DNA from 2 places in the Protofrankia sp. CiP1_Cm_nod2 genome. Region 2 is predicted to be linked to the other one. Evidence: predicted binding sites of a transcription regulator. Region 2 holds the regulator's gene; the other holds the start of a gene.
What was found. Region 2 encodes LexA, which represses DNA repair genes until DNA is damaged. Its sites were predicted from a motif close to CGAACNNNNGTTCG; they were not measured.
Positions count from the first base shown of each region.

Region 1: a site for LexA is predicted at 1,642-1,655, ahead of recA (recombinase RecA). Genes of this name have one in related genera too.

Region 1 covers NZ_CAKKTL010000177.1:3,931-7,323, reverse strand. Annotated here, with positions in the region: gene NBW84_RS17800 (Lhr family helicase) at 1-1,341, opposite strand, end outside; gene NBW84_RS17795 (DUF3046 domain-containing protein) at 1,397-1,591, shown strand; gene recA (recombinase RecA) at 1,833-2,870, shown strand; gene NBW84_RS17785 (regulatory protein RecX) at 2,887-3,381, shown strand.
Region 2 covers NZ_CAKKTL010000093.1:3,134-6,526, forward strand. Annotated here, with positions in the region: gene NBW84_RS12325 (EAL domain-containing protein) at 1-415, opposite strand, end outside; gene miaA (tRNA (adenosine(37)-N6)-dimethylallyltransferase MiaA) at 481-1,395, opposite strand; gene lexA (transcriptional repressor LexA) at 1,413-2,162, opposite strand; gene NBW84_RS12340 (LysM peptidoglycan-binding domain-containing protein) at 2,448-2,750, shown strand; gene nrdR (transcriptional regulator NrdR) at 2,928-3,389, shown strand.

The sequences.
Region 1 (3,393 bases), on a different contig from region 2:
CGCGAACGAGGCCGCCCGGCGTACCAGCGCGGCGACGTCGTCGACCTGCCAGGGGTCCATCGCGGCCATCGCCACGATCTGCTGGGCGAGCACGTCCAGCGGGTTGCGCGGATAGCGCAGCTGCTCGATCCCGCCGTCGCGCATCCGTTCGGCGACGACGGCGCACGACAGCAGGTCACCGCGGTGCTTGGGTATGATCACTCCGCGGCTGGCGGCCCCGACCTGGTGCCCGGCCCGTCCCACCCGCTGCATGCCGGCGGCCACGCTCGGTGGTGACTCGACCTGGACGACGAGGTCGACGGCGCCCATGTCGATGCCGAGCTCCAGGCTGGAGGTGGCCACGACCGCGGGCAGCCGGCCGGCCTTGAGATCGTCCTCGATGAGCGCCCGCTGCTGCCGGCTGACGCTGCCGTGATGCGCCCGGGCCACCTCCGCTGTGGCGAGGGTGTTCAGCTGGGCGCACAGCCGTTCGGCCAGCCGGCGGGAGTTGGCGAACACGATGGTCGAGCGGTGCGCGAGGACGAGGTCGAGGATCCGCTCCTCCACGGCCGGCCAGATCGACGCCGCCGGCCGCGTGTCGGTGCTGGGGCCGGTGAGCTGGGTCATGTCCGGCACCGGCACGACCACGTCGATCCGCAGGGTCTTGTCCGTGGACGGGCGGACCACCGTGACCGCGCGGGCGCCCCCGAGGAAGCGCGCGGCCTCCTCGGCCGGGCGCACCGTCGCCGACAGGCCCACCCGCTGGGCGGGGGTGTCCAGCAGCGCGTCGAGGCGTTCCAGGCTCAGGGCGAGATGGGCGCCGCGCTTGGTACCGGCCACGGCGTGCACCTCGTCCACGATGACCGTCTCGACCCCGCGCAGCGCCTCGCGCGCCTGGCTGGTCAGGATCAGGAACAGCGACTCGGGCGTGGTGATGAGCACGTCCGGGGGCAGCCGCCCGAACGCCCGCCGCTCGGCGGCGGAGGTGTCACCGGAGCGGATGCCCACCCGCACGTCGGGCTCGGGCCGGCCCAGGCGCGCCGCGGTGGCCCGGATCCCGGCCAGCGGGGCCCGCAGGTTGCGTTCGACGTCCACGGCCAGCGCCTTGAGCGGGCTGACGTAGAGCACCCGGCAGCGCCGGGAGGCGTCGGCCGGAGGGCCGGTGCGGGCGATGCGGTCCAGCGACCACAGGAAGGCGGCGAGCGTCTTGCCCGAGCCGGTCGGGGCGACGACCAGCACGTCGTCCCCGCGGCTGATCGCCTCCCACGCGCCGGCCTGCGCGGGGGTGGGCGCGGGGAACACGCCGGTGAACCAGGCCCGGGTGGGGGCCGAGAACAGCGTGAGAGGGGACGGCGCGGGCATGCCTTCGAGTCTGCCTGTCACGAGTCCGTCTGTCGGGAAGGGCAGACTTGCACCCGTGCGGCTGACCGAGTTCTGGGCGCGAATGAACAAGCAGTTCGGCTCCGGGTACGCGGAGTCGGTTGCCCGCGACCATGTTGTCGCCGGGCTCGGCGGGGCCACGGTCGAGGCGGCCCTCGCCCGCGGTGACGACGCCAAGGACGTCTGGCGGGCGGTGTGCGAGGAGTTCGGGGTGCCCGCGCGCGAACGCTGAGGCTCCATCCCGGGAGCCTCAGCGTGTCGACGGCGTGTCGATGATGCCATCGAACGCATGTTCGCCTACTGTGGATGTCGAGTAGCGAGGTGCCCCGGTGGGGTGAGAAAGGCTGTTGATCGTGGCTGCTTCGACCGTCCAGTTGTCCACAGGCGCGGCCCGGCGCTCGAAATTGTCGGACCCGCCCCCTACCGTCGCCATCGTGGCCAAGAATCGACGACCTCAGCCTGGAGTGACCCCGATGGCAGGACTCGACCGCGAGAAGGCGTTGGAGAACGCCCTCGCACAGATCGACAAGCAGTTCGGCAAGGGCTCGGTGATGCGGCTCGGTGACGACACCCGCCCACCGGTCCAGGTCATCCCGACCGGTTCCATCGCCCTGGACGTGGCACTCGGCATCGGTGGGCTGCCGCGTGGCCGCGTCGTGGAGATCTACGGTCCGGAGTCGTCCGGGAAGACGACCGTCGCGCTGCACGCGGTCGCCAACGCCCAGGCCGCCGGCGGGATCGCGGCCTTCATCGACGCCGAGCACGCGCTCGACCCCGACTACGCGGCCAAGCTCGGGGTCAACACCGACGCGCTGCTGGTCTCCCAGCCCGACACCGGTGAGCAGGCGTTGGAGATCGCGGACATGCTCATCCGGTCCGGCGCGATCGACATCATCGTCATCGACTCGGTGGCGGCCCTCGTGCCCCGGGCCGAGATCGAGGGTGAGATGGGTGACAGCCACGTCGGTCTGCAGGCCAGGCTGATGTCCCAGGCGCTGCGCAAGCTCACCGGTGCGCTGTCGCATTCGGGGACCACCGCCATCTTCATCAACCAGCTCCGCGAGAAGGTCGGCGTCATGTTCGGTTCGCCCGAGACGACCACGGGCGGCAAGGCGCTGAAGTTCTACGCGTCCGTGCGGCTGGACGTCCGCCGCATCGAGACCCTGAAGGATGGGGCGGATGCCGTGGGTAACCGTACTCGGGTGAAGGTCGTGAAGAACAAGATGGCCCCCCCGTTCCGCACGGCGGAGTTCGACATCGTCTACGGCGGCGGCATCAGCAGGGAGGGCTCGTTGATCGATATGGGGGTCGAGCACGGCATCATCCGCAAGTCGGGAGCCTGGTACACCTACGACGGCGACCAGCTGGGCCAGGGCAAGGAGAACGCTCGTTCCTTCATGCGGGACAACCCCGACATCGCCGACGAGATCGAGAAGCGAATCAAGGAAAAGCTCGGCCTGGTGCCGACGCTCGACGTGGATCCGGCGTCCCCGCCGCCAGCCGACCTGTGAAACAGGCCGCGGACCTGTGAAAGAGGCCGCGGACCCGGTCGCCAGAGCGCGGGAGATCTGTCTGCGTCAGCTTGAGGCCCGGCCGCGAAGCCACGCGGAACTGGCTGCCACCCTGGCGCGGCGTGGGGTGGATCCCGATACCGCGCGGGCGGTGCTGGCCCGCCTGGCCGAGGTGGGTCTTGTCGACGACAGGGCGTTCGCCACCGCGTTGATCTCCTCCGCGCGGGTGAACCGCGGCCTGGGGCGTCACGGGCTCGTGCACGAGCTGCGCCGTCGGGGGGTCGACGTGGAGGTCATCGCCGCGGCGCTCGCCGACCAGGACAACCTGGACACCCACGACGAGGAGGCCGCCGCGCGGGAGCTGGTGCGACGTCGTATGCCGGCGATGGCAGGGCTGCCGGCCCAGGTGCGCACCCGGCGTCTGGCCGCGTTGCTCGGCCGTCGTGGCTACCCGTCCGATCTTGTTGTGCGAGTGGTCACCGAGGAGGTCGCGGATGGTTCGCTTGACTAGCTTTTCTTGACC
Region 2 (3,393 bases):
GTTCGGTGAACTCCAGCCCGAGCGCTCCCGGCGGCAGCGCACGGCCGTGCAGGAGCTGTTCCACCTCGATCGCGAAACCGGGCCGGGTCAGCTGGTCGGCGGTCACGTTGACCCACAGCCGGGGCGGGCGGATCGCGGTTCCCGCGGCCATTTCGTGCCATGTCCGGGCCTCGGCCACGGCGGTGCGTAACACCCAGCGGCCGACCTGGTCGGACAGGCCCGCGGCCGCGGCGGCCGGCATGAACTGCGACGGGTTCATCAGCCCCCGGTCGGGATGGTGCCAGCGCAGGAACGCCTCCATCCCGGGGACCGACCCGGTGCGCAGGTCGACCTCGGGCTGGTAGTGCAGTTGTAACGACCCGTCGTCGAACGCGGCACACAGGGCCGGGACGAGGTTCAACTCGATCGCGGTCACACATGTCTCCAGACGACGGGTGTCTCCAGCCGGCGGGAAGAACGAGCCACGGAGTCGTCGCACGTTCAGGCCGAGTCGACCATGCCCGCCACCTGTTCGACGTCGGGACGGTCCAGCCAAATTATGCGAGGATCGCGCCGAAACCACGACCTTTGTCTGCGTGCAAGTCGGCGCGTCGCGGCGATTGTCGCGAGCCGGGCCGACTCGGCCGAATCGAGCGCGCCGTCGAGCCAGGCGAGAACCTGGGCGTAGCCCAGCGCCCGGGACGCGGTGGGGCCGTCCCGCAGGCCCATGTCGACGAGGGCGCGGACCTCCTCGATCATGCCGGCGGCCCACATACCGGCCACCCGGCCGGCGATCCTCTCGTCGAGCTGCGGGTGGTCGATGCCGAACTGGACCACGTCGTAGACCGAGCGGTGCTCCGGCAGGGAGGCGGTGAAGCCGCCGGTGAGCTCCACCACCTCCAGCGCGCGCACGATACGCCGGCCGTTGCCAGGCAGGATGGCCGCCGCCGCCGCCGGCGCCCGCGCGGCGAGATCGGCGTGCAGCGCGGCCGGGCCCCGCTCGGACAGCTCCCGCTCCAGCCGTCCCCGTACGGCCGGGTCGGTGCCGGGGAAGGCGAGGTCGTCGAGGACGGCCCGGACGTAGAGCCCGGAGCCGCCCACGAGCACCGGCGTGCGGCCGGCGGCCAGCAGGCCGTCGACGGCCTGCCGGGCCAGCGCCTGGTAGGACGCTACGTCGGCGGCGCGGGTGACCTCCCAGACATCGAGCAGGTGATGGGGGACACCACCGCGTTCCGCCGGCGGCACCTTGGCGGTGCCGATGTCCATCCCGCAGTAGAGCTGCATGGAGTCGGCGTTGACGATCTCACCGCCCAGCTCGGTGGCCAGCGCGATCGCCAGGTCGCTCTTGCCGGCCGCTGTCGGCCCGACGACAGCCACGACCCGGCCGGCGCGGTGCCGGTCGACACCTGTGCCCATGCTCACTCCCGGGAGGATCAGACCCGGCGAAGAACCGCGACGATCCGGCCGAGGATCGTCGCACTGTCACCCGGAATGTCAGCATAGGCCGGATTCTGCGGCTCGAGCCAGACGTGGCCGTCACGACGGCGCAGCGTCTTGACCGTCGCCTCGCCGTCGATCATCGCGGCGACGATCTCGCCGCTGTCCGCGACCGGCTGCTGGCGGACGACCACCCAGTCGCCGTCGCAGATCGCGGCGTTGACCATGGAGTCCCCGACGACCCGCAGGGTGAACAGGGTGCCCTCCCCCACGATCTCGCGGGGGAGCGGGAAGACCTCCTCGACCGCCTGCTCGGCGAGGATCGGCCCACCCGCGGCGATGCGGCCGAGGACCGGCACATAGGCCGCCTGTGCGGGGCCAGCCGCCGACGAGCCTGCCGCGAGCGTACCAACGGCGGGCGCCTGGCGTGGCACGGGGCGTACCGGTGCCTGCGCGGAGAGGACCTCCATGGCCCGCGGGCGGTGCGGGTCGCGGCGCAGGAAGCCCTTCTCCTCCAGCGTCTTGAGCTGGTGCGCGACGCTGGACGTGCTCGTGAGCCCCACCGCATCGCCGATTTCCCGCACGCTCGGCGGGTAGCCTCGGCGCTCGACGGCGTCGCGGATCACCTCAAGCACCCTGCGCTGGCGGGGGGTCAGGCCCGTGGCGTCCGCCGGCCCGTCCGGCAGGTCGCGCACGGAGCCGCGGGGTGGCCGGCCGCGGCGGGTGCGGTTGTCGTCGGTGGTCATCCCTGCCGTACTCCTTCGTTGTCGGTCATGGCAGACTTGCGCTCCCGGCATATCCGACGTTCTGCCGTGAACCGGAGCTGGCGGCCACGACCTGGATCTGACCTGAATCTGATCGCTACGACCGTAACCGCCGCGGCCGGATATCTCAAACGTCTGTTCGAGCGTGTCACGACGATTCCGTCGGGACCGTGCGGTACAAACTCGATCAGACGTTCGATCGAACGGATGTTCTTTGATCATGTTGTTGGAAGTGGTATGTGCTGGTGGAAGTTGGGGAGGTGGACGATGCGGGCGTCGGCTGAGCCTCCGCTGCGGCTGACCGGGCGGGGCCGGGTTGTCCTGATTGTCCTGGTCATGCTGGTGTCCTGCCTGGTGCTGTCCGTGGCCCGGGTGACGTCGTCGGCCGCGCCGACCGGGGACGACCGGCCGGTGCGCGTCCACGTGGTGCGTTCCGGGGAGACGCTGTGGGGCATCGCGCGCGCGCTGGCTCCCGACGGTGACACCCGGGTGGTCGTGGCCCGGCTGGCCGGCCTCAACCGGCTGGAGACGACCGATCTCGTCCCCGGTCAGATGCTCCGTCTGCCGTGACGGGCCTGCCATGACGGGCCTGTCATGACAGGTCCGCATGAAGGGTCTTCTGTGATGCATGTGTCATGAGGTTCCGCGGGTGGGCCAGCTTGCCAGCTCGTGGTGTCCGGTCCTAGTGTTGACCACAACATCTTGTAGTTACGTGGCTGTAAGTCGACAAGATCTTGGAGGTTGTGCGTGCGGTGTCCGTTCTGTCGGCACCCTGACAGCAAGGTTGTCGACAGCCGGGAGGCCGAGGAGGGCGCCGCGATCCGTCGCCGTCGGTCGTGCCCGTCCTGCGGCCGTCGTTTCACGACGATCGAAGAGGCGTCACTGCGAGTCATCAAGCGCAGCGGTGTCACCGAGCCGTTCAGCCGCGGGAAGGTGATCGCCGGCGTGCGGCGGGCATGCCAGGGGCGGCCGGTCCAGGCGGACGCGCTGGCCCGGCTCGCCCAGCTGGTCGAGGACACGCTGCGTGCCTCGGGGGCCGCCGAGGTCGCCTCGGACGAGATCGGCCGGGCGATCCTCGGGCCGCTGCGGGAGCTCGACGAGGTCGCCTACCTGCGGTTCGCCTCGGTGTACCTCTCCTTCGACTCGCTGGCGGACTTCGAGACGGCGATCACCGACCTGCGCGGGCGGGCCGACCGGGCGCCGTCGTAGCCAC